3 regions of the Rhizobium sp. UFLA01-1127 genome follow, and region 2 is predicted to be linked to each of the others. Evidence: predicted binding sites of a transcription regulator. Region 2 holds the regulator's gene; each other region holds the start of a gene.
The links. The regulator PhoB, encoded in region 2, activates phosphate uptake and scavenging genes when phosphate is short. The targets are predictions, from matches to a motif close to TGTCATNNANCTGTCAT.
Positions count from the first base shown of each region.

Region 1: Q4Q11_RS26050 (DUF2794 domain-containing protein) is a predicted target of PhoB. The motif match lies at 9,468-9,484, and genes of this name have one in related genera.
Region 3: Q4Q11_RS00885 (acid phosphatase) is a predicted target of PhoB. The motif match lies at 8,831-8,847, and genes of this name have one in related genera.

Region 1 covers NZ_JAUQTZ010000142.1:1,828-12,335, reverse strand. The annotation lists gene rlmN (dual-specificity RNA methyltransferase RlmN) at 1-98, opposite strand, end outside; gene Q4Q11_RS26100 (invasion associated locus B family protein) at 385-939, opposite strand; gene Q4Q11_RS26095 (YkvA family protein) at 1,273-1,662, opposite strand; gene Q4Q11_RS26090 (4a-hydroxytetrahydrobiopterin dehydratase) at 1,729-2,034, opposite strand; gene Q4Q11_RS26085 (low molecular weight protein-tyrosine-phosphatase) at 2,172-2,654, shown strand; gene thpR (RNA 2',3'-cyclic phosphodiesterase) at 2,585-3,181, opposite strand; gene Q4Q11_RS26075 (arylesterase) at 3,250-3,900, opposite strand; gene Q4Q11_RS26070 (ABC transporter ATP-binding protein) at 3,981-4,691, shown strand; gene Q4Q11_RS26065 (ABC transporter permease) at 4,688-7,234, shown strand; gene Q4Q11_RS26060 (Bax inhibitor-1/YccA family protein) at 7,543-8,283, shown strand; gene Q4Q11_RS26055 (GNAT family N-acetyltransferase) at 8,400-8,957, shown strand; gene Q4Q11_RS26050 (DUF2794 domain-containing protein) at 9,045-9,446, opposite strand; gene Q4Q11_RS26045 (DUF1223 domain-containing protein) at 9,840-10,508, opposite strand, start outside.
Region 2 covers NZ_JAUQTZ010000055.1:4,294-14,801, forward strand. The annotation lists gene Q4Q11_RS15660 (GcrA family cell cycle regulator) at 175-702, shown strand; gene phoB (phosphate regulon transcriptional regulator PhoB) at 850-1,533, opposite strand; gene phoU (phosphate signaling complex protein PhoU) at 1,565-2,278, opposite strand; gene pstB (phosphate ABC transporter ATP-binding protein PstB) at 2,331-3,146, opposite strand; gene pstA (phosphate ABC transporter permease PstA) at 3,161-4,462, opposite strand; gene pstC (phosphate ABC transporter permease subunit PstC) at 4,492-5,973, opposite strand; gene Q4Q11_RS15690 (substrate-binding domain-containing protein) at 6,036-7,070, opposite strand; gene phoR (phosphate regulon sensor histidine kinase PhoR) at 7,256-8,482, opposite strand; gene ppk2 (polyphosphate kinase 2) at 8,757-9,638, shown strand; gene Q4Q11_RS15705 (hypothetical protein) at 9,725-10,508, opposite strand, start outside.
Region 3 covers NZ_JAUQTZ010000002.1:37,665-48,172, reverse strand. The annotation lists gene Q4Q11_RS00945 (tyrosine phosphatase family protein) at 1-495, opposite strand, end outside; gene Q4Q11_RS00940 (HD domain-containing protein) at 492-1,109, opposite strand; gene ygfZ (CAF17-like 4Fe-4S cluster assembly/insertion protein YgfZ) at 1,106-1,945, opposite strand; gene Q4Q11_RS00930 (hypothetical protein) at 2,123-2,881, opposite strand; gene Q4Q11_RS00925 (hypothetical protein) at 2,897-3,154, opposite strand; gene Q4Q11_RS00920 (TIGR02301 family protein) at 3,259-3,693, opposite strand; gene Q4Q11_RS00915 (NUDIX hydrolase) at 3,788-4,207, opposite strand; gene Q4Q11_RS00910 (YnfA family protein) at 4,369-4,689, shown strand; gene Q4Q11_RS00905 (SOS response-associated peptidase) at 4,802-5,566, shown strand; gene Q4Q11_RS00900 (hypothetical protein) at 5,637-5,777, opposite strand; gene pssA (CDP-diacylglycerol--serine O-phosphatidyltransferase) at 6,107-6,967, opposite strand; gene Q4Q11_RS00890 (phosphatidylserine decarboxylase) at 7,090-7,788, opposite strand; gene Q4Q11_RS00885 (acid phosphatase) at 8,094-8,792, opposite strand; gene Q4Q11_RS00880 (ABCB family ABC transporter ATP-binding protein/permease) at 8,908-10,508, opposite strand, start outside.

The sequences.
Region 1 (10,508 bases), on a different contig from region 2:
GTCATGCCGATCAGCGACGGCTTCGGCGAAAGCTCGACAGGCTGCGATACCGGCATCGGCTTCAGCTTGGAGGGAGTTATGACATCGGTGGCGGACATAGGATCGTTCCAACGGTTCACATCGGCGATGCCGCAAAAGCTGGCGAAAGCTGCGGATGCGGACAAGGCACGGAAATCTGAAGATTCATGCGGCGGCGGGACAAGCTATTTGCCGCGCACCTATCGTTGGCGCGCCTTTAGCATTAATTTCCGTCCGCGTCATCCCTTTCCCTCGAAGGCGTGAGGTCGGCCCTTGAAAACAAGAAGGCCGGTCAATGTGGCCGGCCTCATCATCACGGTCGCGGCGACGGGAGGATCACATTCGCGTGATCTCTCGGCCTTCGATCTATTTGCAGTTTTCGATCTGCTTCAGCGCAGCGCTTACACCCTTCAGCGAATAGGTATAGGACGTCCCCGTACCCTTCTTGGAGGTCGCCGTAACCTTCAGCGAATGGCCGGACTTCAGTGCGGCAACCAATGCGGGCTCCTGAGCTGCATTCTCGACCCAGGCCGCCTTGTCTTTGGTGAACATCACGAAGGTCCTGTTGTCGATGACGACGTTGACCTTGGAGTTCTCCTTCAGCGGATAGCCCATCATTGCCTGGGGTTCATAGGAAATATTCTGGCCTGGACGCTGCGACACGATGAAGAAGTTATCGCCGTGATCGATGCCGGATGCCGGCGCCTTGGCCGTCGGCACGGAAAGAACGTAGCAAACCTTGCCGCCGGCGGACTGGTAGGAGTAGGCGCCCCAGGCGTCGAACTGCTGGATACGCGTGGGAGACGCCGGCGCTGCTGCTGGCGCTGCCTGCGTCTGCTTCGGCTTCTTGGTCTGCGCGGACGCGATGCCGGTTCCGGCCAGAACGAGCGAGAGGGCGATTGCGAAGCTTTTTACAAACATGGTTTCCTGCCGATTTCTTGCGGTCCAGAGCTCATGGCGATTCGATTGACGCGCGCCTTCGCTCGTGAGCTGCCCTATTTTGACTTTATTCAGGTTACCAAACCGTCAACGGAGCGCTGCCCGCCACCAGCTCCGTGCCATTTCAATCCAGATATCGCGCAAAGTTTGAAACGCATCAGAAGGAATTGGAAAACCCGGATGGTGGAGTACCATCCTGCAGGTCCGATTTAAGACAGAAAGATTTGGGCAAGAATTTGACCTCGCTAAATTCAGGAAGGCCTCATAAAGCTCTGGAAACCCGAGAGGATTCAGAACAGATCCGCAAAGCCGGCGTCAGGCCGTCTTCATGGCCTCCGGCTCGTTCTCCAGAGCCCGGTCGGCGGCTTCATAATGTTCCAGGCGGATATGGCCCTTGATCATGCTGAAGGCGAGCGTCAGCACCGCGACATCGTCCGTGTAGCCGATGACGGCGAAGAAATCGGGGATGATATCGATGGGCATGACGAAATAGCCGAGTGCGGCCAGCAATATGCCGCGAACACGGGTCGGCGTCTGCGGGTCAAGTGCGCAATAAAAGGCAGCCACGACATCGCGGGAAAAGGGGATATGGCGGGCAGCCCTGCGCAATGTCGGCCAGAATTTGCTGCGCACCGACTTCTCCTGCTCTTTTTGGGCTTCTTCGTCACCAGGCATCAGGATTTCCCCGTACTTGATGTCATCCATTCCATTCACCTCTGTTCGCACCCGTCGTCCGGGCCGTGTCAACATATGGTGATCGCCTGCAGCGATTCAATCGAGCCGGCGCGCAGCCGCCTTCTCCATCGCCTTTGCCAGCTTGATATCGTGATCGGTAAGGCCGCCGGCATCGTGCGTCGTCAGTTTTACCTCGACGCGAGAATAGACATTGAACCATTCCGGATGGTGGTTGAATTTTTCGGCGGCAAGGGCCGATTCCGTCATGAAGCCGAAGGCCTCCACGAAATTGCGGAATTTGAACGTCTTGGAGATCGAAAGACCGTCGGCCGCAAGCACCCAGCCGGAGAGCTCGGCAAGATTGTCATCGATTGCCGTGCGGTCGAGCTTCTCATATTTCATGACACGTCACTCCTCTCTAAAGCAATTCCAGGAAAAGTGCGCAGCGGTTTTCCGTCCGGAATTGCGTAAAAGCAAAAGGATGGGGCGTTTTCGCATTTCGAAGAAAAGCGGAAAAGCTCCAGCGGTGGAACGATAGCATGGATCGTCACAGGATTCTTTTCGTCTGCGCCGGCAATATCTGCCGGTCACCCCTCGCCGAAGGCATATTCAGGCATCTGGCGAGCAAGGCCGGCCGCGCGCACGAATTCGAAATTGATTCGGCCGGGACCGGCGGCTGGCATCAGGGAGAACGCCCCGATCGCCGTTCGATCGCAGTTGCGGCCGATCATGGGATCGATATTTCCGGTCAGCAGGCTCGACGCATGGAACCCGCCGATTTCGGCAGGTTCGATCTGATCTTGGCAATGGATCAAGACAATTTGAAGAACTTGCGCAAGGCAGCATCGACGGATGCCCTCGGCAAGCTACATCTCTTCAACGCCCTCGCGCTTGGCAGCAACAGGGACATTCCCGATCCCTATTATGGCGACCGCGAGGATTTCGAAGCTGTTTACACCATGCTCTTCGCTGGTTGCAGCGCGCTCTTGCCCAAGGCCGGGAAAGTGCTGCGAGGCTCATGAAGCGGGAATATCTCTTCGGTGAGATAAGGACCGCCGCCCACAGACTCGCGCGAGGACAGAAGCACGAAACGCCCAACGGTGAACGGCGCGGTATAGAAGTTGCCGCGGCCGGAGAGATAGTGCACGACATCGTCGACCCGCGAGGATTTCAGCCTGGCGAGCGTGACATGCGGCGTGAACTTGCGGGGGTCCGGCTGCAGGCCGATACGCTGGCAGATGCGCTCGATTTCGCTCTGGAGGGCGAACATGTCGGGCGTCTGCGAAACCCCGGCCCAGACCGAATGCGGCTTCTTGGAGCCGAAGGAACCGATGCCCTCCAGCCGAAGCTGGAACTCAGGCCGATCTATCCGGTCCAGCCGGTCGACGATCTCATCCGCCGTGCGGCCATCGACATCGCCGATGAAGCGCAAAGTGATGTGATAATTTTCAACGTCGATCCACCTGGCTCCCGGGAGACCACCGCGCAACAATGACAGGCTCATGGCCGCATTGCGCGGAATTTCGAGGGCGGTAAAAAGTCTCGGCATGACGAGCACTCCCCGAATCTCTTGCAGGTATAGGTAGGGAATCACGCATTTGCAGCCGGTGCAAGCATCTATTTCGCACCTGCGTCAATCATCCCTACAAAACTCATAACGGCCGGTAAGATATGCTCGACCATGACATCGACACCCTTGGGGTTCGGATGCATCCCGTCAGGCAGCTGCAAATCCGCATGAGCTGCCACGCCGTCGAGGAAGAATGGATAGAGCGGAAGATGGTATTTGTCGGCCAGCCGCTTGTAGATCGGATTGAATTTCTCGGCGTAATCGGCCCCCATATTCGGAGGCGCCAGCATGCCGGCGAGAAGGATCGGGATCTTTCTGCCCTTCAGCCGCTCGATCATCGTCTCGAGGTTCTTTTCCGTCTGCTCCGGCGGAATGCCGCGCAGCGCGTCGTTGGCGCCGAGTTCCAGGATCACGCCGTCGGTCCCATCGGGCACCGACCAGTCTATGCGCGACAGTCCGCCCGATGTCGTATCGCCGGAAACGCCGGCATCGGCGACGGCCACATCCAGCCCCTTTGCCTTCAGCGCCGCCTCCAGCTTGGCCGGGAACCCGTCGCCCGGCGGGAGCTGATAGCCGGCCATTAGGCTGTCGCCGAAGCCGACCAGTTGAATGGTCCGTGCGTTTGCGGCACCCATCGCGCCAAACAAAAGACCGAAAGTGATGACAGCGAAGTGAAGTGCGGCAACTTTAAAACCCATGATCCATTCCCTAGATTCGCTGCTCGGGCCAGTGCGCCCGTCATTGTCTCCGATGTTCTCTGGTATATAGGGCGTTCGCATTGGCAAAAACCATCATCGAGCTGAAGAAGGCGGATTTGACGCTCGGCAGGGCCGCCGCATCGGTCCATGTATTGAAGGGCATCGACCTGACGATCATGGAGGGCGAGGCCGTCGGCATCGTCGGCCCCTCCGGTTCCGGCAAGTCCACCCTGCTGATGGTTCTGGCCGGCCTGGAAAAGCTCGACAGCGGCGAACTTCTGATCCGCGATACGCCGCTGCACAGCCTCAGTGAAGATCGCATCGCCGATTTCCGTGGCCGCAATATCGGCATCGTCTTCCAATCCTTCCATCTGATCGCCAACATGACGGCGCTCGAAAATGTCGCCGTGCCGCTGGAACTTGCCAATGTTCGCGAGGCTTTCGACATCGCCCGGCGCGAGCTGGAGGCGGTGGGGCTTGGCGAAAGACTCACCCACTATCCCGGCCAGCTTTCCGGCGGCGAACAGCAGCGCGTGGCGATCGCCCGAGCCCTCGCACCCTCTCCGGCGGTGCTGATCGCCGACGAGCCCACGGGCAATCTCGATACCGATACCGGCCGGCAGATTGCCGACCTGCTCTTTGCCCAGCAGGCCGAGCGCGGCACGACCATGCTGCTCGTCACCCACGATCCCGCGCTCGCCGCCCGATGCTCGCGCCAGATCCGCGTCCGCTCCGGCGAGATCGAGAACGACAGCATGCGCACGCGCACCAGCCAGGCAGCCATGGCATGAGCGCGACGGGATTGCGCCTGAGGCTCGCTTTCCGCCTTGCCATGCGCGAACTGCGCGGCGGCCTTGGCGGCTTCTACATCTTTCTCGCCTGCATCGCCCTTGGCACCGGCGCGATCGCCGCCGTCAATTCCGTTTCCCACTCGATCACCGACGCGATCTCGACGCAGGGGCAATCGCTGCTTGCTGGCGATGCCCGCTTCGAGCTGCGCAATCGCGAGGCGACGCCGGAGGAACTGGCCTATCTCCAAGGTTTGGGCAAAGTCTCCCGCTCCACGGGCCTGCGTTCCATGGCACGCATGCCCGATGGCTCGGACCAGGCGCTGGTCGAGGTCAAAGCCGTCGACAGCGCCTATCCGCTCTACGGCACCTTCGAAGCCGAGCCAAACCAGCCGCTCTCAACCCTGCTGGCCGCCCAGGACGGCACCTATGGTGCGGTCGTCGCGCCCCTGCTGCTGGAGCGCCTGAACCTCAAGGTCGGTGACGATCTGTTGCTGGGCAACGCCAAGCTGCGTATATCAGGCACAATCACGACGGAACCGGACGCCGTCTCCGAAGGCTTCGGTTTCGCGCCGCGCCTGCTGACGAGCCGCGATGCCCTGATCGCTTCCGGTCTGATTACGACGGGCAGCCTCGTCGAGCAGTCCTACAAGATCCGCATGGCCGATCCCGCAACCGGCCTTCGCAATCTCGGCGACCGCACCAATGCCGCCTTTCCGCAAGCGGGCTGGTCGATCCGCACCAGCGACCGTGCCGCCCCGCAGCTTGCCGACAATGTCACGCGCTTCTCGCAGTTTCTGACACTGGTCGGTCTGGCGGCGCTCATTGTCGGCGGCGTCGGCGTTGCCAATGCCGTCCGCGCCTTCCTCGATTCGAAGCGCACGACCATCGCCACCTTCAAGTGCCTGGGCGCTCCAGCCTTCGTCGTCGTGCTGATCTATCTCATCCAGATCGCCGTCATCGCACTTGCCGGCATAGCCGCCGGCCTCGTTCTCGGCGCCATCGCACCGATGATCGCTTCGCAGTTCATGGCGGAATTCCTGCCGATTTCGACCGCGCCGAGGATTTATCCCGGCGCACTGACCCTGGCGGCCCTGTTCGGGCTGCTGACGACGCTTGCTTTCGCCATTCCGCCGCTCGGCCACGCCCGCGAGGTGCCGGCGACGGCGCTGTTCCGGGAGCAGGGCTTCGAGGCACGCCGCCTGCCCGGCTGGCCCTACCTGCTCGCCGCCGGCCTGCTAATGGCGGCCCTTGCCGCTCTGGCGATCGTCACCGCCTATGACCGCTTCATTGCCATTGTCTTCGTCGTGTCGATTGCCGGAGCTTTCGTCGTGCTGCGCCTAGTGGCAGCCCTGGTGTCCTGGGTTGCCCGCCGCAGCCCGCGCGTGCGCTCGCCGGCCCTGCGCCTGGCGATCGGCAATATCCACCGGCCCGGAGCGCTCACCTCATCTGTGGTGCTGTCGCTCGGCCTCGGCCTGGCGCTCCTGGTGACCCTGACGCTGATCGACGGCAATATGCGCCGCGAACTGATGGGCCGCATGAGCGAACAGGCGCCGAACTTCTTCTTCGTCGATATTCAGGGGCCGGAGCTCGAAGGCTTCCGCAAGATCGTCCTCGACATCGACCCGAAAGGCAAACTCGTCGAAGCGCCGATGCTGCGCGGCCGGATCGTCGCCTTCAACGGCGAGGATGTCACCAAGATGAAGGTGCCGGCCGCGGGCCAATGGGTGCTGCGCGGCGATCGCGGCATCACCTATGCGGATACGGTGCCGGAAAACGCCTCGGTCACCGAAGGCAAATGGTGGGACAAGGATTATAGCGGCGAGCCGCTGGTGTCCTTTTCGGAAGAGGAAGGCAAGGCGCTCGGCCTGAAGCTTGGCGACAAGGTCACTGTCAACGTGCTCGGCCGCAATGTCACCGCCAGGATCGCCAGCTTCCGCAAGGTGCAATGGCAGTCGCTGTCGATCAATTTCGTGATGATCTTCTCGCCCAATACCTTCAAGGGCGCACCGCACGCCTGGCTTGCGACCTTGACCGATACGTCCGCCACCTCGGAGCAGGAAGTGACGATCCTGAGAAAGGTCACCAATACCTACCCGACCATAACAAGCGTCCGCGTCAAGGACGCTCTCGATGTCGTCAACACGCTGGTGGGACAGCTGGCGACCGCCATCCGCTCCGCTGCCTCTGTTGCGCTCATCGCCTCCGTGCTGGTGCTGGCCGGTGCGCTCGCTGCCGGCAACCGCGCTCGCACGCACGATGCCGTCATCCTCAAGACGCTCGGCGCAACGCGGGCGACGCTGATCCGTGCCTTCAGCTACGAATATCTGATTTTGGGTGCTGCTACCGCCGTCTTCGCGCTGATCGCCGGCTCCGCATCCGCCTGGTACATCGTCAGCCGCATCATGCGCCTGCCCTCGGCCTTCTTGCCCGACGTCGCCCTATCGACGCTCGTCATCGCTCTGGTGCTGACGGTCGGCATCGGCCTGATCGGCACCTGGCGCATCCTCGGCCAGAAGGCGGCACCCGTTCTGCGCGAGCTTTGATTCGTCTTTGCGTATTAGAGCCGGATGGTTTTAGGTCTGTTCGACCTAAAATCTGAATCCGCTCTAAACTCAAAGAAGTAGAGCATGATGTCGTCCGAAAGCCGATCACAGTTTTCGGCATCATGCTCTGACGGGACATGGTGATTCGGCGCGATATTACATCGATTTAACATGAGCCTACCCGCTTGACCCTTGTGTACGACGCCCGAAAGCCTCATATTCTGTGCAGGCATGCTGAGCTCCGCAGCGGCGCCTGGGCCTTGAAAGACCCGACACCGTACTCACATCGGAGCTTGAAAGAGGAAAACATGGCTGACTTTCGCAATTACCAAAACCGGACGCAGAGCGGTGCGCAATCCGGTGCGATGATAGATGAGGGCCTTCGAGCCTATATGCTCAAGGTCTATAACCTGATGGCGCTGGGTCTGGCGATCACGGGTGTTGCCGCCTATCTCTCCTTCTCGCTCGCTTTCGCAAACGGACAGATCACGGCCTTCGGCCAGGCGATCTATCTGAGCCCGCTGAAGTGGGTTGTCATCCTTGCCCCGCTGGCAATGGTCTTCTTCCTGAGCTTCAGGATCAACCGCATGAGCGTGGCTGCCGCGACGACGACCTTCTGGGTCTACGCCGCGCTGGTAGGCCTGTCGCTGTCGTCGATCTTCATCATCTACACCGGCCAGAGCGTCGTGCAGACCTTCTTCGTGACCGCCGCCTCCTTCGGCGCGCTGTCGCTCTACGGCTACACGGCCAAGCGAGACCTGTCGGCGATGGGCTCGTTCCTGATGATGGGTCTCTTCGGCCTCATCATCGCTTCGCTGGTTAACATCTTCCTGGCTTCGTCCGCCCTGCAGTTCGCGATCTCCGTGATCGGCGTCCTGATCTTCGCAGGCCTTACCGCTTACGATACGCAGCGGATCAAGGAAATGTACTATGACGCCGACGATGTGACCGTCGCTGGCCGCAAGGCGATCATGGGCGCCCTGTCGCTCTACCTCGACTTCATCAACCTGTTCATGTTCCTGCTGCAATTCCTCGGCAACCGCCGTTGATCGCAGAGCATGAATGAGAACGGAAAGGCGGCTTCGGCCGCCTTTTTATTTGCCTGGCAGGTAGCACTGTTATTTGATAGCGGTCTTCGTAAACCGCAGATCAGGCAATGAAAACAATGTCCGTCAGCCTCCGCAGCGCTACCGCAGACGATCTTCCCCACATCACGGCAATCTATCGCGATTCCGTCCTCAACGGCACGGCAAGCTATGAGATCACCCCACCGAGCCAGCAGGAAATGACGGCCAGGTTCGAGGCGATCCGCGACAAGGGCTATCCCTATCTCGTCGCTGAAGACGAGACCGGCGCATTTCTCGGCTATGCCTATGCATCATCCTTCCGCACGCGGCCGGCCTATCGCTGGATGGTGGAGGACTCGATCTATCTGGCACCGGAGGCCCGCGGACGCGGCGTCGGCAGGCTGCTGCTCGATGCGCTCATCGAAAGCTGTCAGGCGCTCGGCTTCCGCCAGATGATCGCCGTCATCGGCGGCGCCCATCCGGCCTCGGTCGCGGTACATAGGGCGGCTGGCTTCACCGAAGTCGGTCTACTCAAGGGCACCGGCTACAAGCACGGCCGCTGGCTGGATACGATGCTGATGCAGAAGGCACTCGGCGAGGGAACCGGTACCGATCCGGATCCGTCGGTTTATCCGGGAACTTTGTTTGGAGGCTAAACCGAGTCTATCATAGGCGGCACTCTGATACCCCCTGTCCCGAGGGGACAGAGGGGGGCTGCCATACTCTCCACAAATGCGGAGAAACTACTTCTCGACCAGCTTCAGCTGCTTGTCGAACACCTTCAGAACTTGGCTCAGATCGTGGCCGCGCTTCAGGATCATGCCGTTGGTGTTGATGACGGAAAAGGCGCCCTGCTTGGCCGAAAGCTTCGGGTTTTTTTCGATGCGGAAGAGCGGCATTTCGCCCGAACGCTTGAACACGGAGAAGACCGCCTTCTCCTTCAGATGGTCGATGGCATAGTCGCGCCACTCGCCTTCGCCGACCATGCGGCCATAGATCCAGAGAATCGCGTCCAGCTCCCGCCGATGGAAGGTCACCGGCAGCGGATCCTTGCTCTGTTTGTATTCTCTGAGATCAACGACGACGGAAGAGGTATTTTCCACGGAGCGGCTTTCGCTATGTCGCAAATCCGGCTGATCAGTCATTAATCCCCCAGGGGCTATCTCATGACACGAGAATGACAGTTTGCCTCAGCCGCTTCAAATTGCAAGGCGGTCGGCACCTCACAATTTCTTTCCTGTGGCCGAAAGCATCTCGTCAGCGCCGCATTTCAGTCAAAACGACGCCTAATTTACAGGAAGTATAGGGAGCCGTTTGGCGCCGCCGCGTCAAACGGCCCGGCCGGGGCGCATCGATTAAACCCCAGCCCCGAATGCGTCCTCGCCGGGCACCTCCCCTTTTCGGCGCCAGCCGAAATAGGGACCCTTTTCGGCGCCAGCCGAAATAGAGAGCTTTTTGGCACAAGCCAGATAGGGAATCTTTTCCGCACAAGCCGAAACAGCAAGCTTCCGGCAAGGGCCGAGAGTCGTAAAAGCCCTTCAGCCGTCCGAACCGACCGTCAGGACAGTCGCGCCAAGAATGGCGGCTGGATCGCCCGAAGGCGTCGACGATTGCAGCAGAATAGCAAGACCTCTCCGGCCCGCCTTATCGAGCACGGTTGAGGGCAGCACGAGGCTCGTGACCTTGCCGTCCCACATGCCGACGGTCTCGACATCAGATACCGCATGCATATAGGCGATCTGCTGGCCGGTGTTTTCCCCGCCCTTCGGCGCCACCATCTGCTCCTTGTCGAAATAGACGGCAACCACGTTGGCCCTGCCCTGTCCGGCGCCGATCTTGATCTCCAGCTCGTCGCCCTTCATGGCTGCACTCACCGGAACCGTCAGCCCCTCGCCAAGGCGCTGGAAATCATCGAGCTTAACGTTGATGGCATTGAGATCGGCGCCGTTCATATGGTCCCTGCCATTGACGATCGCCTGCGGCGTATAGACGCCGCTGCGGCCCATCGTGCGGGCATAGGCATATTGGCGCGCCGTATTCTCCTTGGACGCCATGGTGTCGTTCCAGCCGAGATAATTCCAATAGTCGACATGATAGGCGAGCGCGACCACATTGCCTTGACGGATCAGCTTGCGGAACGCCGCATCTGCCGGAGGACAGGACGCGCAGCCCTGCGAGGTGAAGAGTTCGACGACACCTTTGATTTT
Region 2 (10,508 bases):
CAAGATTCCCGCGACTCTTGTCACGGAGTCAGCCTCACACTAGGTTAAAAAGCAATTGCTAGACTGCATGCGGCGGAACTAGTCACCACAATTTTAGAGCGTTTCGCGCCTCGTTTCCATGCGAGGCAATGGTGAGGGATTCTGCCATCGGAAACGCGACAGCGGAGACAGGGCATGAATTGGACAGACGAACGCGTCGAGAAGCTGAAAAAGCTATGGTCCGAAGGGTTGAGCGCCAGCCAGATCGCTGCGCAGCTTGGCGGAGTGAGCCGTAATGCCGTTATCGGCAAGGTACACCGCCTCAACCTTCCCGGCCGAGCGAAGGCAGGCGGCACGACAACCGCGGCGCGCACGCCGAAGCGCAGCGCCACAGCTCCTCGCGCCACGAGCTACGGATCGCGCGTTGCCACCCGCACCGTAATCACCCGCCAGCAGGGTGCAACCATGCTGAAGGAAGAGATCGAGGTTGATTCCGTCAACGAAATCCAATATCGCCCGGCTGCAAACGTCGTCGTTCCGATCTCCCGCCGGCTTGGCTTGACGGAGCTGACGGAACGCACCTGCAAGTGGCCAGTCGGCGATCCGCTGAAGGACGATTTCCACTTCTGCGGCAATGACAGCCCGGATTCGTCGCCTTACTGCACCTATCACCAGCGCATGGCATACCAGCCGGTGCATGATCGCCGCCGAAACAACGGTTAAGCGTCACATTGTGCAGCAGATTTAAAGCGCTACAGCGACCTTTGCGCGCCACATATGGTGCGCGGCGCTGCAAATGAGAAACGGGCCACTCGAGGCCCGTTTTTCTATTTCCGCCGCTATGTAGTGATGCCCGAGCGGCCTTGCCGCTCAGGCTTCCATGGAATAGCCCGCGCCGCGAACGGTGCGGATGACATCCTGCATATTGGAGAAATTGAGCGCCTTGCGCAGGCGGCCGACATGAACGTCGACAGTGCGTTCGTCGACGTAGATATCGTGGCCCCAGACACCGTCGAGCAACTGTGAGCGCGAGAAGACGCGGCCCGGCGAGGACATCAGGAATTCCAGCAGGCGGAATTCCGTCGGCCCCAGCCGCACTTCGCGGCTCTTGCGGTGGACACGGTGAGTTTCGCGGTCCAGCTCGATATCGCCGCAACGCAACACCGTGGAGAGAACCTCCGGGCGGGCACGGCGCAGCATCGCCTTGACGCGAGCCATCAGCTCCGGCGTCGAGAACGGCTTGACGACGTAGTCGTCCGCGCCGGTGGAAAGGCCACGCACGCGCTCGCTTTCCTCGCCGCGGGCGGTCAGCATGATGATCGGCAGGCGCTCGGTCTCCGGCCGCATGCGCAGCCGGCGGCAGAGCTCGATACCGGACACGCCGGGGAGCATCCAGTCGAGGATCAGGAGATCGGGGATGCGCTCCTGGAGACGCAGCTCGGCCTCATCGCCTCTGAGGATCGTATCTACCTCGAAGCCTTCAGCCTCGAGATTGTAGCGCAGCAGAACGCTGAGCGCTTCCTCGTCTTCTACAACAGCAACTCTCGGAACCATGCGCCTATGGTCTCCTTTCTTCGCTTCCAAATTATTCCGTCACCGCGCCGACGGTGTTGGCGGTATCATCCTTCGGGCGCTCGCCTTCCGGCTGAGCACCAGTCGCCATGTAATAGATCGTCTCGGCGATGTTGGTGGCATGGTCGCCGATGCGCTCGATGTTCTTGGCGCAGAAGAGAAGATGCGTGCAGGTGGTGATGTTGCGCGGATCTTCCATCATGTAGGTCAGCATCTCGCGGAAGAGCGAGGTATACATGGCGTCGATTTCCTCGTCGCGTTCGCGGATCGACACGGCCTTGTCCGGCGAGCGGGTGGCGTAAACGTCCAGAACTTCCTTGAGCTGGCTCAATGCCAGTTCGGAGAGATGCTCGATGCCGCGGGCAAGACGGCGGGGGACGCCGGTGCCCTGTACGGCAATGACGCGCTTTGCAGTGTTCTTGCCGAGATCGCCGACGCGCTCCAGATCGGAGGCGATGCGGATCGAGCCCATGATTTCGCGAAGGTCGGCGGCCATCGGCTGACGGCGGGCGATCGTGACGATCGCCTTGTCGCCGACTTCGCGCTCGGCATGGTCGAGAACCACATCGTCGGAGATGACCTTCTGGGCCAGGGCCGCGTCGCTGTTGACCAGGGCGCGTACGCTGTCGCTGACCATCTGCTCGGCCAGGCCGCCCATTTCCGCAATGCGGCGCGTCAGGAACTTCAGGTCTTCGTCGTAGGCTGAGAGAATGTGAGTGGAGACCATTTTTTCTATCCTCAAAGTGAACTGTGTGAAAGGAGCCGCGCGCCTGACATCATCAACCAAAACGGCCCATGATGTAATCCTGCGTGCGGAAATCGTCGGGATTGGTGAACATCTTATCGGTGTCGTTCTCCTCGACCAGATGGCCGAGGTGGAACATTGCGGTGCGTTGCGAGACGCGGGCTGCCTGCTGCATGGAGTGCGTCACGATGACGATGGTGAAATTCTCCCGCAGCTCGTGAATGAGATCCTCGACCTTGGCGGTCGCGATCGGATCGAGCGCCGAGCACGGCTCGTCCATCAGGATGACCTCCGGGCTGACCGCGACGGCGCGGGCTATGCACAGGCGCTGCTGCTGACCGCCGGACAGGCTCGTGCCGGCATCATGGAGCCGATCCTTGACCTCACCCCAGAGACCGGCCTTCTGCAGGCTGGTTTCGACGATATGCTCGAGATCGGCCTTGGAGCGATGCAGGCCATGGATGCGCGGGCCGTAGGCGACGTTCTCGTAGATCGACTTTGGAAACGGGTTGGGTTTCTGGAAGACCATGCCGACGCGGGCACGCAATTCCACGACATCGATGCTATTGTCGTAGACGTCCTGATCGTCGAGCGTGATCTTGCCGGTGACGCGGCATGTCTCGATCGTATCGTTCATGCGGTTGAGGCAGCGCAGGAAGGTGGACTTGCCGCAGCCGGACGGGCCGATGAGAGCCGTGACCGTATTGGCGCGTATCTTCAGATTGACGTCGAAGAGCGCGCGCTTGTCGCCATAGAAGACCGAAACATCCTGGCCGATCATCTTGTAGGGGATCGTCGTCATCTTCCTGGTCAATGCTCTTTCGCTTGCGGCTTCGGTCATCATGTTCATCTTACGACCCTCCCTTACCAGCGCCGTTCGAAGCGCCGGCGCAGCAGGATGGCGCCGATGTTCATCGCGACGAGGAAGAAGAGCAGCACGATGATGGCGCCGGACGTCCTTTCGACGAAGGCACGCTCGGCTTCGTTCGCCCACATGTAGATCTGCACGGGCAGCGCCGTCGAAGGATCGAGCGGCGATGCTGGATAATTGGCGACGAAGGCGACCATGCCGATCAAGAGCAGCGGCGCCGTCTCGCCGAGCGCATGGGCAAGCCCGAGGATCGTGCCCGTCAGAATGCCGGGCATCGCAAGCGGCAGGACGTGATGGAAAACCATCTGCATGCGCGAGGCGCCAAGGCCGAGCGCAGCACTACGGATCGACGGCGGCACTGCCCGCAGCGCCGAGCGCGTCGCGATGATGATCATCGGCAGCGTCATCAGGCTCAATACGAGACCGCCGACCAGCGAAGCCGAGCGCGGCAGGCCCATCGTGTTGATGAAGACCGAGAGGCCCAGGAGACCGTAGACGATCGAGGGCACGGCGGCGAGATTGTTGATGTTGACCTCGATCAGATCCGTCAGCCGGTTCTTCGGCGCGAACTCCTCCAGATAAATCGAGGCGGCGACGCCGATGGGCAAGGCGAGCACGAGCACGGTCAGCATCAGATAGAGCGAGCCGATCAGCGCGACACCGAGCCCCGCAGCTTCCGGCCGGCTCGAATTTCCGGACAGAAAGAAGCCGCTGTTGAAGGCCTTATATAACGCGCCGCTATCGCTGAGCCGTTTCATCCACGCGACCTGGCGGTCGGATACCTTACGGTCCTTCTCACTGACGGTCAGATCGATCTGTCCCTTGCTGGCGGAATCGATGTTGGCGCTGGCCAGGAAGGTGACGTTCTCCGTCGTTCCGATGATCGACGGATTGGCGGCGACCCGGTCGCGAAGCACGATCCTGGCGCCGTCCGATACCATGGCGATCGCTTCACGAACGAGCGCGTGATTGGCGGGATCAATGCCGAGCGCCTTCACCAGCCCTTCTCGCACCAGCACCTGATAATTGGCTGCTATCAGGACCTTCGGATCGCTGCCGCGCCTGCCCGCCGGGTCGATCGTCTTCTCCGCGAATTCGATCGGCAGGGTGATCGACGTCTGCACGAAGGCTGTATAGCCGTTGCCGACCACGGTCGAGACCAGGATAACAAGGAACACAAGACCGAAGATGACGGCTGTGAAGCCGTAGGCGCGAAAGCGGCGCTCGGCGGCATAGCGCCGTCTGATGCCGATATCGCGGCGCATAAACGCACCCGGCGTGAGCCCGCGAGGCATATTCGGCGCTGAGGAGGATACGACGTCGCTCATTCGTATTGCTCCCTGTATCGGCGGACGATGTAGAGCGCATAGACGTTGAGGCACAGGGTCAGGCAGAACAGCGTGATGCCGAGCGCGAAGGCGACGAGTGTCTGCGGCGAGGTGAACTCAAGATCCCCGGTCAGCTGGTTGACGATCTTCACCGTGACGGTGGTCATCGGCTCGAAGGGATCGAGCTGCATGCGCGCCGCTACGCCTGCGGCCAGCACAACGATCATGGTTTCGCCGACGGCCCTCGACGCGGTCATCAGCAGCGCGCCGACGATGCCCGGAAGGGCAGCCGGCAGCAGCACGCGCTTGACCGTCTCGGACCGCGTGGCGCCAAGGCCGAGCGAGCCGTCGCGAAGCGAGCGCGGCACGGCCGTGATGATGTCGTCCGATAGCGAAGAGACGTAAGGAATGAGCATCACTCCCATGACGAAGCCGGCCGTCAAAACGCTCTGCGCCTCGATGAAGCTTCTATAGCTTCCGGTCATCAAGCCATGGATCTCGGCGGAGATATCTCTCAGAAACGGTCCGACGGTCACGAGGGCGAAAAAGCCGTAGACGATCGTGGGAATGCCGGCCAGAACCTCCAGCATCGGCTTGGCGACGGAGCGAACGCGTGCGGAAGCATATTCGGCCATGTAGATCGCCGCGAACAGGCCGATGGGGACGGCGAAGAGCATGGCCACGAGGCCGATATAGATCGTTCCCGCCAGCAGCGGAATCAGGCCGAAGGTGCCCGAGGTCTGTGACCCCGCGCCGGCAAAGCGCGGATCCCAGACGGTTCCGAAGAAGAATTCGTCGGCAGGCACCATGCTGAAGAAGCGCGCCGCTTCCGAAAGCATCGAAACGACGATCCCCACCGTCGTCAACACGGCGATGGAGGAGGCGATGATCAATGCGCCGAGAATGATCTGTTCGACACGGTTGCGGGCACGAAAACGCGGTGCGATGGCACGAAGGCCGCAGACCGCGCAGAGCAGCGAAACGACGATCGCCGCCGCCGACATCACCATCCGGCCGATTTCACGCATGCTGTTATACTTGTTGGCGGCGTCGATCATGTAGCCCGTGGGGCGAACGGCGAGGGGAACGCCTTTTTGCGCCAGCAGCAGTTGAAGATCGGCCTTGCCGCCATCGACATCGGCAAGCTCCCGGCCATCCAGCATGCGCATGCCATGGGCGATGCTGCGCACCATGCCGTAGCTGAGATTGAGTTCGGCCGGTGGCAGAGCCTGAACCTCTTCAGGAAAGGATTTGGTCACCAGGCGATCGATGACGATGGGGCTGGCGATCAGCCAGACACAGACGAGCGTCAAAGCCGGAAGCACCGCCCATATGGCGGCATAGGCGCCGTGGTAGCCGAGCCGGGAATGCATGGCCGAGGACCTGCCGCCCGACAGCGCAGCCGCCCTCACCCGCCCCAGCACGAAAGCAAAGGCGCCGATGACCGACAGGCAAAGCAGCAGCAGCGATACACTCATTCCCATTCCCCGGCGAACGCCGGCGCGGCACCAAGCCGCGCCGGTGTCCAATCCTTACGCATTCACATGATCTTCCCGTCAGCAAAGTCCTTACGGATTTGGCTGCGCTCGGCATCCGGCGCCGGCACAAGGCCGTATTCCGCCAACGGGCTGTCCGGTCCGATCATCTGATCGCTGGTGAAGAAATCGACATATTCCTTGAGCCCGGGGACGACACCCAGATGGGCCTTCTTGACATAGAAGAACAGTGGCCGCGATACCGGATAGGTGCCATCCGCGATCGTCTGACCGGAGGGCACGATGCCGCTCACGGTGGCAACCTTCAGCTTGTCGGCATTGTTCTGAAAGAAATAGAGACCGAAAACACCGATGCCGTGTTTGTTGGCATTGATGCGGGCCAGCGTTTCGGGGTAATCGCCGTCGATATCGACAGCAGCGCCATCCTTGCGCACGGCAATGCATTTCTTGGCCTGCCGCTCGGCATCGGAGACAGCCGCCTTGATGACATCGGCCGCGCCGGAAGCCTTGCAGCCGGCGGCAAGTACCTTCTCTTCGAAGACTTCACGCGTGCCGTGCTTCTCGCCCGGAATATAGGCGGCGATTTCGAAATCCGGCAGCGACGGATTGATCTCGGACCATTTCTTGTAGGGGTTGGCGACCAGCTTGCCATCGACGACCACTTCGGCGGCAAGGGCCTTGTAGAGATCGGCCGGCTCGAACCTGATGTCCGGATTGCCCTTGTCGAAGGCGAAGACGATACCGTCATAACCGATCTTGATCTGCTGAATATCGGCAACGCCGGCGGCCTTGCAGGCTTCGATTTCACTGCTCTTGATCGGGCGCGATGAATTGGCGATGTCGATGGAATCCGTTCCCACGCCCTTGCAGAATTCCTTCAGGCCGGCGCCTGAGCCGCCCGATTCGACCACTGGGGTCTTGAAGTTGGCAAAGGTCTCGCCGAAAGACTCGGCAACGATCTTGGCATATGGAAATACCGTAGAGGAGCCGGCGATCTGAATTTGATCGCGAGCCGCCGCAGTGCCGGCAAAAGCAGCCGCCGCAACCAGCGCAAGAATGGACATTTTCAAAGCATTCATAACGAACCCCCTGATGAGCTTTGAAGAATGCTGAAGCGAACGCCACATCCGCCTTGTTTCAGCATGCCATTCTTACTGGCGAAAACACCGCCCTTTTATGTCAGGCGAGTGAAACAATTATGACAGGCCATCCAATTGATATGATTAGGGTAATTCACGCCAGAAATAGCGCGTTGCAGAAGCGTTCAGAAGCGGACCGTAAAGTCGGTTCCCTTGCCTACTTCGGACTTGACGATCAATCTGGCGCGGTGGCGGGTTAGGATATGCTTGACGATGGCAAGCCCAAGACCGGTTCCCTTCTTCGAACGGCTGTCCTCAACGTTAACGCGATAGAAGCGCTCGGTCAGGCGCGGCACATGTTCTGCCGGAATCCCCGGCCCCTTGTCGGAAACGACGACCTCGACGGCCTGGCCCGCGTTGCTCAGCAACGAGACCTCCACCGCCTTCCCCTCCTGGCCATATTTGCAGGCATTCTCGATCAGGTTCTCAAAGACCTGTACCAGCTCGTCGCGATCGCCTAGTACCTCGACCTTGCCCGCCGGCAGATGCAGGTCGATGGCCACGCCGAGATCGCCGGCAAGCGGCAGCAGGGAGTCGCGCACATGGCCGAGCAGCGGCACGAGATCCACCTTCTGATCCGGCGCGATATGAGACTTCAGCTCAAGGCGCGACAACGAGAGGAGATCATCGACCAGCCGACTCATGCGCGTCGTCTGATCGAGCATGATGCCGAGGAAACGCTGCTGTGCCTTGGGATCGGCTTTGGCAGGTCCCTGGATCGTCTCGATGAAGCCGCGCAGCGACGCCAGCGGCGTGCGCAACTCATGGCTGGCATTGGCGACGAAATCCGAGCGCATGCGGTCGATATGGCGTATCTCCGATATGTCGCGGAAGGAGAGCAGGAAGAGCGCATCTTCCTGCCTGTCGATCTCGGGCAGATCGATCGGCGCGATACGCACGACATAGACCCGCTCCGAAGGCAGGCGCTCGGAATGTTCGATCTGGTTCGGGGTATTGGTGGTAATCGTCTCGCGCACCATGTCGAGCAGGCCCGGCGAACGCAGCTTCGATGAAATATGCGCGCCGATCGGAAAGGCACCGAAGGCCTTTTCGACGGCGATGTTCTGCACCAGCACCGACGCTTCGCGATCGATGATCAGCACGGGCATGTCGAGCGCCGCCAGTCCCGCAAAGGCGGTGCGCAGCAGGGCTTGCGCATCGACGGGCGCAGGCTCGGCCTGCGACGGCACTTCCACCCGCTCGACCAGCGGCGGGCGAAGCAGCGTGACGATCATGACGATGGCCCAGATCCAGAATACGGCGCCGGTGTTGATACCTTCAACGAGGGCGAGCGCGGCAATCAGCGTCGCCAGAACCAGGATGGCGCTCTCCTGCCGCAGCCGAACTGCCAACTTCCTGACAAATGACCATTCGTCTTCCAACTGCACCCGTCCCTTCGCCTGCCACCATGATATGCTGGATTCCGCGTCTTATCTGCGATTCATGACAGAAGTATTCGGCTCAATCCACAGAAGGCAGCTGCGGACAAGAATAAATGTAGCCGGCAAAAGGGGAAGATGGCAAAGGGGTTGAAAGCATTGAATAAAAGCTCCAGTTTCGTCGAGAAGCTTTTTGCCGTGCCAGGCGGCAGGATTAACACAGTGTAAACAGCCGAGGAGCCTATACATGGGAGAGAAAGCGGAAAGCCGCGCGGTGGAGCTGGAGATCCATGGCGTCAAGCGCACATTCGATGTCGACGACCCCGTCCTGCCGAGCTGGATCGATGACGAAGCACTGACGTCAGGCGGCTATCCCTACAAGAAGAAGCTCAGGGAAGAAGAATATCTCGAAGAGCTGAAGGCGCTGCAGATCGAGCTGATCAAGGTACAATTCTGGCTGCAGGCGACGGGCAAGCGGGTGATGGCGCTGTTCGAAGGGCGCGACGCCGCCGGCAAGGGAGGCTCGATCGCCGCGACATCGGCTCATATGAACCCTCGCCTTGCGCGCGTGGTGGCGCTGACGAAGCCGACGGATCGCGAGGCAGGGCAATGGTATTTCCAGCGTTATGTCGCCCAGTTTCCAACCGCGGGCGAATTCGTCCTCTTCGACCGCTCATGGTACAACCGTGCCGGCGTCGAGCCGGTCATGGGCTTCTGCACGCCGAAACAATACGAGCAGTTTCTGAAGCAGGCGCCGCAAATGGAAAAGCTCGTCGTCCAGGACGGCATTCATTTCTTCAAGTTCTATCTCGATATCGGCCGGGAGATGCAGCTGAAGCGTTTCCACGACCGGAGGCACGATCCGCGCGCCATCTGGAAGCTTTCCTCCATGGATATCGCCGCCCTGCCGAAATGGAAGGACTACACCGAAAAACGCGATCGCATGCTGAAGGAAACGCATACAGACCACGCACCCTGGACTGTCATCCGCGCCAACGACAAGCGGCGGGCGCGCCTGAACCTTATCCGTCACATTCTGCTGACACTCGGCTATGACGGCAAGGACAAGGAAGCCATCGGCAAGGTCGACGAGAAGATCCTCGGCATGGGATCGGATATCCTCGCCTGACGACACGTGGCCTTAGAGCGGTTCAGTTTTTCACGCAATCCCAGACGCAAAACCGCTTGCGCACTTTTTCTGGAATTGCTCCAGGCCTATTGCCCGGGCAACACGCGAATGGCGTAGATGTTGATGCCGCGGGCCTTGCCGTCGACATCGCTGTTGATGATCAGGTGGCCGGAACCGGTTGGTACCGCCGAGCGATCGAACCGCACCTGAAACAGCGAATCCGTCTTCTGGCGGCTGACGGTGAAGCGGTGGCGGCCGCAGCGGCCGAGAGCACCGAAATCGCACTCCACGGTGATCTGCGTCGGCGCATCCGAGGTTGATTGCAACGTCAGTGCGACGATCGAAGCCTTGCCTGCCATCTGCTGTAGTATATTGACCGGCACTTCGACCGAGCCGCTGCCGTCCGAACCACTGCTGAGCGAGGTCAGCCGTACGGCCGGACCCTCGTTCTCCGATACGTTTTCGGCCTTCGACCGCGGGCCGGTCGCCACCTTCGGCGCGTCGGTGGGCTTCAATATCTCGAGCCATTCCGCGGAGAAGCTGTTCTGCGGATCGATGGTCGCCAAGCCCGGATTGACGGGACCGCTATTGTCGTCCTGATCCGACGTGTCGTCATTGCTGCCGTTGCCGCTGAAATCCTGGGAGTCGACATGTGCCGGCGGGTTGGGCACGCTCGAATCCCTCTGAGCGGCCGACATGAACACGCCTGACGTCTTGATCCACCAAGCACCGACGCCCAGGAAAGCGAGCAGGATGCAGAAGACCAGCAGACGCGAGAAGAACTTGCGCGGCTTGCGGCGTACGGCGGCACGCTCCGGCTTGAAGTTCATCGAACGGGCAGCGACCGGCCCTTCCGTCGGTCTGATATCG
Region 3 (10,508 bases), on a different contig from region 2:
AGGCGCGTTACCGTCCGCATCCGCGCCGCGGCCGATTTCTTTCACGGCCGCAACCAGGCGCCCCTGACGTCCAAGCATGTCGTCGCCGATGGCGACCAGCCGGGCATTCGGCGTCGCAAATGGCGAACTTGCGCGCAAGCGGCGCACGAGCGCCAGGTCGTCTTCCCCAGGGTGAATGGCCAAAGCCGCGATCAGGGCCGCCGCCGGCGAACGCGAGACGCCCATCCAGCAATGGATGAGCAAAGGCGCGTTGCGATCCCAGCCGGCAGCAAAATCGATGATGGCACGAACATGCGTCTCCTGAGGGGCGACGAGATCGCCGGTTCCGGCAAAGCTGATGTCGTTCATGTTGAGCAGCAGGTGCCGGTCCGCGCTGATGACGGCAGGCCGGTGAAAGCTATGCTCCTTTGCCATCAGGCTGATCATTTCGCAGGCACCGTGGCGAACGGCCATTTCTGCGATGCGTGCCAGCGGCGATACGATGATTGCGGTCACGCGCCGATCCTCATGGCGGCACGCTCTGCTTCGATTGCCTCGAAGCGCGTCAGGAACATCCGCTGCGCCTCGATCGCCGGCACCGGGTCGATCGGCAGCATCTCGCGTGTGATGTCCCGCGGCTGGCCGAAAAATTTGCGCGCCTCCTCGGACGTGAAGCCGGCAAGCAGCGTCGCCTCGAAATAGGCCGAAATGGTATCGGCCTTCTTGATCTTTTCCTTGAGCTTTGGCGCGCAATGCGCGGGCAGGGCGAAGCGGCGGTAGATTGCCGCCTCGAGCCGTTGCTCCACGATCTTGTAATCTCCCCCGACGACGGATTTGAACGGCGAGATCATGTCGCCGATAACATATTCCGGAGCGTCGTGCAGCAGCGCGGCGAGCAGCTCGTCCGGTGTAGCCGGATTGAGGTGACGAAAGATCGCCTCCACGACAAGGCTGTGTTGTGCCACCGAAAATGCGTGATCGCCGGAGGTCTGTCCGTTCCAGCGCGCGACGCGGGCAAGCCCGTGCGCGATGTCGCCGATCTCGACATCGAAGGGCGAGGGATCCAGAAGATCGAGCCTCCGGCCGGACAGCATCCGCTGCCAGGCACGCGCAGTCTTGGACGATGTCATGCCGATGCCTCGTCGGCGCTGGCAGGGAAGGAGAGACCGGACCATGCCGGAAGCGACACGGTGACATCCACATCGGCCGCCTGTATCGCGGTATGCTCGGCCATGGCTTCACCGGCCCGATCTATGCGGATGACGGCCAGGCCGAGGCTGTCCACGGTCGAGCCGAGCGCACCGATCGGTTTGCCGCCCACGGTCAATTCCGTGCCGGATGCCGGCAGGCCCGAACTGCCCTTCACGATCACGACACGCCTGCGCGCCGTGCCGCGGTGATGCGTGCGCGAGACGACCTCCTGGCCGATGTAGCAGCCCTTGCGGAAGCCAAGACCGCCATTCAGGTCCATCAGCACATCGTGCGGGAAGGCGTCCTGCAATGCGAAATCGCGGCCGGAGACGGCAATGCCATTGGCAATCCGCAGCTCGTCGTAGAGCGTCTCGGGGTCGCTGCCGTGCTCGCCCGGCGTGCGCGTTAGCACAGTTCCCGCCTTGGCGAAGCGGCTGTCTTTGGGGCTTTCCGTTTCATTGCCAGCCCACGCGACCGTGACGCCCTCTGCGTCCTCGTTGCCGAAGTCGACCTTGGCGCGCAACCGATACATGGTGAGCCGCTTGAGCAAACCCTCTCGCTGCGCCGTATCTGTTTCGAGCAAAAAGCCCGAGCCGTCGCGCCAGATCATGAAATCGAACAGGATCTTGCCTTGCGGGGTCAGCAGCGCGCCCGGGCGCGCTTCATCGGTGCCGAGCGAGGCAAGATCGGTGGTGATGAGATTGTGCAGAAACGTCTCTGCCTCCGCACCGGTAACGCGGATGAGGGAACGCTCTCTCAGGAATACGGCTGGCATGATGGTTCCGCTGATTTGACCTAAAGCACGTCGCGATCTTTCAGATTCGCTTCCGGCGCTTCAGGTCTTTGATCTTGCGCATGTCGTTGTCGCAAAACCGCTGCACACTTTTGCGCGACATGCTTCATCACGCAGAGGTAGGGCCTTCGGCGGGGAACCGCAAGTTCCCTCGCCGGATCATTCGCCCGATGTGAAGAATTTCCAGCGTCCGTCCGGCGTGATGCCGACGCGATAGAAATTATAGCCGCCGAATTCCTGCATGTCGGCGTAGTCGCCGGCCGTAACGATACGCATCAGATCGACCTTCTCCGGCGTGGAGAGCGTCTTGATGTCCTTCTCGGCAAAATAGGGCCAGACATACATTTCGTCGGGCGTGCCCTGGCCGACATGGGCAAAGCCGGTCGACATGATATCGAGCAGGATGGAGAGGATCTCGATGCCGTCGGGATCGCCCGAGAGGTCATGCAGCGTCTTGATCGGATCCTCGCCGGGATCGTCTGCCGTGACCTGGGTCTGCTTGAGGCCGGCACCGATATTCATCAGCGGGCGCAGGCGCTCGAGATCGCCGGAAGCGGCAGCCTCCACGATCGCCGCACGAAGCTTCTTGACCGGTTCGGGCGCCTTGTCGATGTCGAAGAGGAATTCGACCGATTTGTTCGTGTTCGAAGCGTCGCCGCCGCTCTGGCCGGCCTGCTTGTTGACCAGCGGATCGGGCATCGGCAGCGCGTTGTTGGCCGGTGCCTCCAGCGCCTGCTCGATCGGCTTGTCATTCTTTCGTGGTCTGGACTGCGCCGCGTCCTTCGCTTCGGCGGATGGCGGATTGAGCTCGGAAAAGGCGCGGGCCGGTAGCGGCAAGGCAGTGCTGCCCAAAAGCAGGGTTACGGCAGCAAACGAGGCAATGGAACGGGAAAGCGCATTGCCTGGAAATATACGCATAGCAATCTCTGATTGTTATTGCAGGGTTCGGTTCGGAGAGAATTCACCGGCGAGCATGCGTTCGCGCAGCGATTCGAGCAAGGCTTCCGCGCCCTGTTCGCCCTGAATGCGTATAGTCTCACGGATCGCATGGGCTATGGCTGCGTCAGCGATGATCTCCGGCTCGATGCCGTCAGCCATGCCGTCTGCCCAAGCCTCGTTCTGGTATTCCAGCGCTGCCTGCATCTTTTCATGGACGATCATGTCGTCGATTTCGTTCAGGCTGGCTTCCATTGCTTCTTTCCTCGAGACGTTCATGTCCTTACCACTTGCTTAACAACTTTATCAGCCTTTTCTCAAAACGACACGGCCCGGCATGAAAAGGGGTTAATAAAACGTTAATTTCCAAAGCGTGCTGTAATTTCTGTGGCCAGTGTTGCACCTTCGTTACGGTATCGCTTCTCGGCAACAAGCGCCTGCGGCGTGCAATTGGTGTAAACCGATGCGAACGACCGATATCCACGGTTGAACGCCGCCGTCAGTCTCTCTTTTCGCTTTGGTTCGCTCTTGGTCTCCGTATCGAGCAATCGCTGCATGTCGCCGCGCCATCCGTCGTCTCTGGCCGGGTTGCAAAGATTGCGCAGATAGTCGATCGAACCGAGAATTTCGGAGAGCCGTGATAACTGCTCGTCATAGGGCGCGGGCCGCTCCGCGTTTCCGTCATCGGCCGCCTGTGCCGGCGGCGCGCCTGCTGCCGGCTGTGCCGCAGCGGGAAAGGCTGCGGCAAGCGCGATGCAGATCAGGAGCGGTCGGCCATGGCTGTTATGAATCATGTAACCATGTTGATCGGACAAGCATGACGGGAACAAGGCGGGAGAGGTGGTTTCCACGCCGATATTGCTCAGCATCGTTAATTTCGGGACCGGGCTATGCGTTTGCTGCGGCAAGCCGTTCAACACACTCGAGCACACTGGCAGGAACGGGCAGGGTGCGCACGTCCTCCAGCGTGTACCAGCCGATATCAGCCGCATCGTCAGCGGCTTCGGCGATCGCATTCTCATCGGCATCCACGAGGAAGACCGACAGCAGGAAATGGCTTGTCAGCGTTCCGTCCGCCGCATGAGAGCGCAGCTCGTAGGTCTCGAAGAGGCGGGGATTGCGGGCTGATATGCCTGTCTCCTCCCTGAACTCGCGCAGCGCAGCTTCGGCCGGCGTTTCCCCCTCTTCGGCCCTGCCGCCTGGAAAGGCATACATGTCGGCGGACGGCGGATTGCTGCGCAAGACCAGCAGAAAGCGGCCGTTGCGTTCAAGAATGGCGGAAGAGGCGGGGCGGGGAACGGAAGTCATGGATCGCTTTGCATTCGAATGGGGATCGATGTGTGAGACGACAGGCCATCGGCGTTCAATTTCTACAGGAAACCGCGCTTGCTGTCCTCCGGGAAAGCCTCTTAACTCGCTGCCGAGCGGGCGGCGATTCTTAAAGCGCCGAATATAGAGGCTGATCACGAATGATCTACGGGCTGTATGCATTGGCGGCTCTCGCCGAAATCGCGGGTTGCTTTGCCTTCTGGGCATGGCTGCGTTTGGCAAAGCCGGTCTGGTGGTTGGCGCCCGGTCTGGTATCGCTGGCGCTCTTTGCTTGGCTGCTCGCTTTGGTGCCGAGTGAAGCGGCGGGTCGCACTTTCGCCGCCTATGGCGGCGTCTATATCGTCGCCTCCCTTCTCTGGTTGTGGCTGGCCGAAGGACGGCTGCCGGACCGATGGGATATTTCCGGCGCCGCCATCTGTCTTGCCGGCGCAGGCGTTATTCTCCTCGGACCGCGCGGCTGACGCGCAATGGTCGCTGCGGCATTCTAAGCCGCATAATTATCCTTGAATCGGCCGCTTCAAGGAGCTATGCGGCAGACTTGACCCAACGCCTTGCGGGTGCAAAACAAGTCCCATGTGCGGACGCTTCGCTTTGACATCGACGGCAGACCATGTGGGAGAAGCGCTCGGCGTCCTGCTGAATGACGATTTTCCCGCACGCTACAATATCGCGCCGACCCAGCCTATCCTCGTCGTCATATCCGGCGACAGGCAGCTGCCGGGCAGCAACCTGCCGGATCGTCGCGCGCTTCTCGTGCGCTGGGGCTTTATGCCCGACTGGGTGAAGGACCCCAAAGAGTTTCCGCTGCTGATCAACGCGCGATCGGAAACGGCGATCGGTAAGGCCTCCTTCCGCGCCGCCATGCGCCATCGCCGCATCCTCGTTCCGGCATCCGGCTTCTATGAGTGGCATCGCCCCTCGAAGGAAAGCGGTGAGAAGCCGCAAGCCTACTGGATTCGGCCCCGCGGCGGCGGCGTCATCGCCTTTGCCGGGCTGATGGAAACCTGGTCGTCCGCCGATGGTTCTGAGGTGGATACAGGCGCGATCCTGACGACGGCGGCAAACAGCGCCATCCGACCCATCCATGACCGTATGCCCGTCGTCATCAAGCCGGAAGACTTCGCCCGCTGGCTCGATTGCAAAACGCAGGAGCCGCGCGATGTGCTCGAGCTGATGAAGCCGGTTCAGGGGGATTTTTTCGAGGCGATTCCGGTTTCGGATCGCGTCAACAAGGTCGCCAATATGGGGCCGGACCTGCAGACGCCCGTAACGCTTGATCCGGTCAAGAAGCCGCCGAAGAAGGCGGATCCCGAAGACGGACAATTGAGCCTTCTCTAAGCGGCCGCCATCCAGCGGCCAGCAGCCGGGAAATAGTGCTGCCGACACGATCAGCCGGCGAGGTATGCTACTAAGCGATCTTTTTCTTGAGAGGCTTGGTCTTCAGCATCAGATGTGCCGCGAGAACGGCTTTCAGGCCCAGCGGGCGATAGTGCTTGCTGGGATCGATCTTTGCCTGCGGTTGTGCCGGCTGGTCCTTCTTCTGTGTCATGTTTCACTCCTCACCATGCTCTCGCGGAGCATTTTTCGATTCATGGTCGAACAGTGCTTTTTGTCGTAAATCATGACAAATCGAAGGCGTTTTCCAATCAGCTTTTGTAAACAACGACCATATTTCGAGAGATTAGCGCCGAATCCTCGTGTAGAATCCGCACTGCCGCAATGTTTGAATCCGCCTCGAAGCCGCCTTGCCGTATGTCGGGTTGCCGATAGTCAAGCCTCTGATTGACAAAGGAAGCTTGCAGACTTGCGGTTGCAGCGGATCGCGGCGTCAAGAGGCTGCCGCGCAAACGGACGAAGCGGCTTTGCGATAACGGATACTTAGATGTGCCGTCCGATGTCGTCGTTGGAATCGTCGACATTCGGATCGGCGGGACCGTTGATGGTATAGGTGCCGTATTTCTTCGCCCAGGAGCGCGCGCCGAAGGGCAGGGACAGAAGATAGACGACAACGGTTACGACCATGACATGCCACGTATAGCTCATCAGCAGCGCGACATAGACGACGACGCCAAGCATGATCGGCAGGACCAGATCGCGCCTTATGCCGCTGCCTTCCGACTTGCCGGACCAGACCGGAAGGCGGCTGACCAGCAGGAAGCCGATGAGAACGGTGTAGGCTGCACCCCATAAGGCGAAGGTGCGGTCGGGGGCCAGCCCGAGAAAGCCGAGATAGACCGGCAGCAGCACGAGCATGGCGCCGGCAGGTGCCGGTACGCCGACGAAATATTCTGACTGCCAGGAAGCCTTGTGCTCGCGCTCGGCCATGACGTTGAAGCGGGCAAGCCGCAGTCCGGCGGCGATCGTGTAGATGAGCGCGGCGATCCAGCCGAGCGAAGGGGCCTGATCGAGCAGAAAGACGTAGACGACAAGCGCCGGAGCAACGCCGAAGTTGACGATATCGGCAAGCGAATCCATCTGCGCGCCGAATTTCGAGGTGGCCTTCATCAGCCGCGCAACCCGCCCGTCGATGCCATCGAGGAAGGCTGCGACCAGCACGGCGGCAACGGCAAGCTCGTAACGGCTTTCGAAGGCAAGACGAATGCCGGTCAGCCCCGAGCAGATCGCCAGCACGGTGATCATGTTCGGCACGATCAGCCGCAACGGGATTTCCCGAAGGCGAGGCCCGCGCGCTTCGTCATTGGGTCCATGCGGCTCGAAAGGCGGAAAAGGCGTCTTCATCTTGCTCGTGTTCCTAGAGCAATTCCAGCAAAAGTGCGAAGCGGTTTTGCGTCCGGAATTGCGTGAAAACAATGGTATAGAGTGTTTCCGCAACTCCGTTTTGGGCGGAAATACTCTCGGATTCAGCTGCGGCGGCTGATGGTTGCGCCCTTTGCCGAGCCGAATTCGGCGATGACGGTTTCGCCGGCGATCGCGCGCTGGCCTATGGCAACGCGCGGCGAAGCGCCTTCCGGCAGGAAAATATCGAGGCGCGAGCCGAAGCGGATGAGGCCGATGCGCTCACCGGCATCGAGTGGCTCGTTCGGATTGACGAAGCAGAGGATGCGGCGTGCGACGAGACCGGCAATCTGCACGACGCCGATCTCGCCATGCTTCGTTTCGATGACGAGGCCGTTGCGCTCGTTCTGTTCGCTGGCCTTGTCCAGCTCCGCATTGAGGAAACTGCCCTGGCGATACGCGATGTTGGTGATGCGCCCGCGCATCGGCGAACGGTTCACATGGCAATCGAAGACATTCATGAAGATCGAAATGCGTAGCATCGGATGATGACCGAGATTGAGCTCCGCCGGCGGCGTCACCATCTGCACACCGGAAACCTTGCCGTCGGCGGGCGAGATCGCCAGATCATCGTCCTGCGGCGTCATGCGTTCGGGATCGCGGAAGAAATAGGCGCACCAGAGCGTCAAGATCAGGCCGATCCAGAAGAGCGGCTTGAAGATCCAGCCGAGCACCAGTGACGCGACGAAGAAACCTGCAACGAAAGGATAGCCTTCCTTGTGCACCGGAACGATGACGTTGCGCACGCTGTTGAACAAGCTCATCTGTGGCCTACTCCGTTAGGGCAATCTCGCCAAACCGGGTTCCGGTCGCCGGACGAGATTATGCCAGTCAAAAGAATGAGAGCAAGATAAGCGGTCCTGCTCTGATTACCAGACGAGCGTGACTACAGGCAAATTTTGTCATGGGCAATGCTTTCGCACGTTCGCCCCCCAAAGCACTCCCCGCGGGGTTGGGATTCCGACGATCTCTTGTGCTGAAAGGCGTTGCTTGCGGAGCCTTGCTGTCCTGCAGCGAAAAGGCCGCCGGAGGTCTCCGGCGGCCTGCAAACCTCACGGCAAATCGAAAATCAGAGGCCGAGAACGGCGCGCAGCTCCGCCCTGGCGCCTTCATATTCGCTCTTGTAGTCGTCATGCGTCATGATGGTTTCGGCGATGACGGTGCCGGCAATGTGCGCGGCTTCGATATCGGAGGCGTAATGGATGCCGCCAACAACGCGGTTATGGCTGTATTCCCAGGCGCGGGCCATGATGGCGGCGCGCTTTTCCGGTACCATGTTCGAAAGCACGATGCCCATCAGCGTGCCGACCGTGGCGTGGCCGGACGGATAGGAGCCCGACTTGGAGAGCGGCACGATCGGCTTTACGAGATCGCTGTAAAGATGCGGACGCGGGCGCTTCCAGACGTCCTTGGCTGGATCGACGACGGCGCCTTCCGTTTCGACGACGCGATCGAAAAAGGCCGAGAATTTCGGCAGGTTTTCCTTGGTGAATTTCGGATTGCCGATGACGTCCGAGAAGCGCCAGACGTTCTCTTCGGCATCGGCCACGGCGCGCGCGGCCATTTCCGGCGTGCGGGTCACCTGGATCGTCAGAATTTCGCCGAGTTCGGCCTTCATCTGCGCCGAATCATTCGCAGGTGGCGGCGGCAGCAGATTGAGGAGATTGATCTCCTTGGCGTCGGCGAACGGCTTGGCATCCTCGGCGAAAACCGGCGAGGCAAGGCCGACGACGAGCAGCAGGCTTAAAGCTTTGGCAAAAATACGCATTTGGGGCTCCCTGGATGTGAGAGCCGTACCTAGCAAGTTGTCATCTCAGCTTCGTGACAGCGGCCGGTGCAAAACGTTTCCGTAAATCTGGCGCGAGACTTGCCGGCTTTCGGGCTCAGCTTGCCGGCGCCAGCCGGTCGACCACGCCCAGATCGTCGCTTTCGCGCACCTGCTTCAGGTGTTCTTCCGCCTGTGTCGCCTCGCGCTGGCGGTTCCACATGGAGGCATAGAGCCCGTTTTGCGCCAGCAGGTCGGTATGCGTGCCGCGCTCGGCGATGACGCCGCTCTTCAGCACGATGATTTCGTCCGCGCTGATGACGGTCGATAGCCTGTGCGCGATGACCAGCGTGGTGCGGTTCTTGGAAACGACGTCGAGGGAGGCCTGTATTTCGCGCTCGGTCGTGGTGTCCAGCGCTGAGGTCGCTTCGTCGAGGATCAGAACCGGCGGCGCCTTGAGAATGGTGCGGGCGATCGCGACGCGCTGTTTCTCGCCGCCCGACAATTTGAGGCCGCGCTCCCCGACCTTGGTATCGAAGCCTTCCGGCAGGTTGCGGATGAATTCGCCGATCTGCGCGATCTCGGCCGCTCCGGTCACTTCCGCCTCGTTCGCGCCCGGCCGGCCGTAGCGGATATTGTAGGCGATGGTGTCGTTGAAGAGCACGGTATCCTGCGGCACCATGCCGATGACTTTGCGCAGGCTCTTCTGCGTGACGGTTCGCAGGTCCTGATCGTCGATGGTGATCGTGCCGCTCTGCACGTCGTAGAAGCGATAGAGCAGGCGCGATAGCGTCGATTTTCCGGCACCGGAAGGCCCGACCACCGCAACGGTCTTGCCGGCTGGCACCTCGAAGGAAATACCCTTCAGGATCGGCCGGGCCGGATCGTAGGCGAAATGCACGTCCTTGAAGGAGATGGCGCCGTTGTGGATGACGAGCTCTTTGGCGTCGGGCGCATCGATCACCTCGGGCTTGACCTCGAGCAGATCGAACATCTCCTCGATGTCGGTCAGACCCTGGCGTATCTCGCGATAGACGAAGCCGATGAAATTGAGCGGCACCGAAAGCTGCAGCAGCATGGCGTTGATGAACACGAAATCGCCAACCGTGTGATGGCCGTTCAGGACCGACCAGCCGGACATGACCAACATCACTGTCGTACCGAGGCCAAAGATCAAGCCTTGGCCGAAGTTTAGCCAGCCGAGGGATGTCCAGACGCTGGTAGCAGCCTTCTCGTAGCGCTCCATTGATTGATCGAAGCGCTTTGCCTCCATCTCCTCGTTGCCGAAATATTTGACCGTCTCGAAGTTCAGGAGCGAATCGATCGCTTTCGTATTGGCGTCGGTATCGCTGTTGTTCATCGTCCGGCGGATGGAGATGCGCCAGTCGCTCGCCTTCACTGTGAACCAGATGTAGAGCCAGACCGTGACGGCCGTCACGGCGAGATAGGAAAAGCCATAGCCGCGCCAGAAGATGATGGCGGTCAGCAGGAATTCGATGAAGGTCGGAAACGTATTGAGGATCGTGAAGCGGACGATCGTCTCGATGCCCTTGGTGCCGCGCTCGATGATGCGAGAGAGCCCGCCGGTCTTTCGCTCCAGATGGAAGCGCAGCGACAGCTCGTGCATGTGCACGAAGGTCCTGTAGGCGAGCTGGCGAACGGCATATTGGCCGACGCTCGCAAACAGCGCATCGCGCAGCTGGTTGAGGCCGAGCTGGA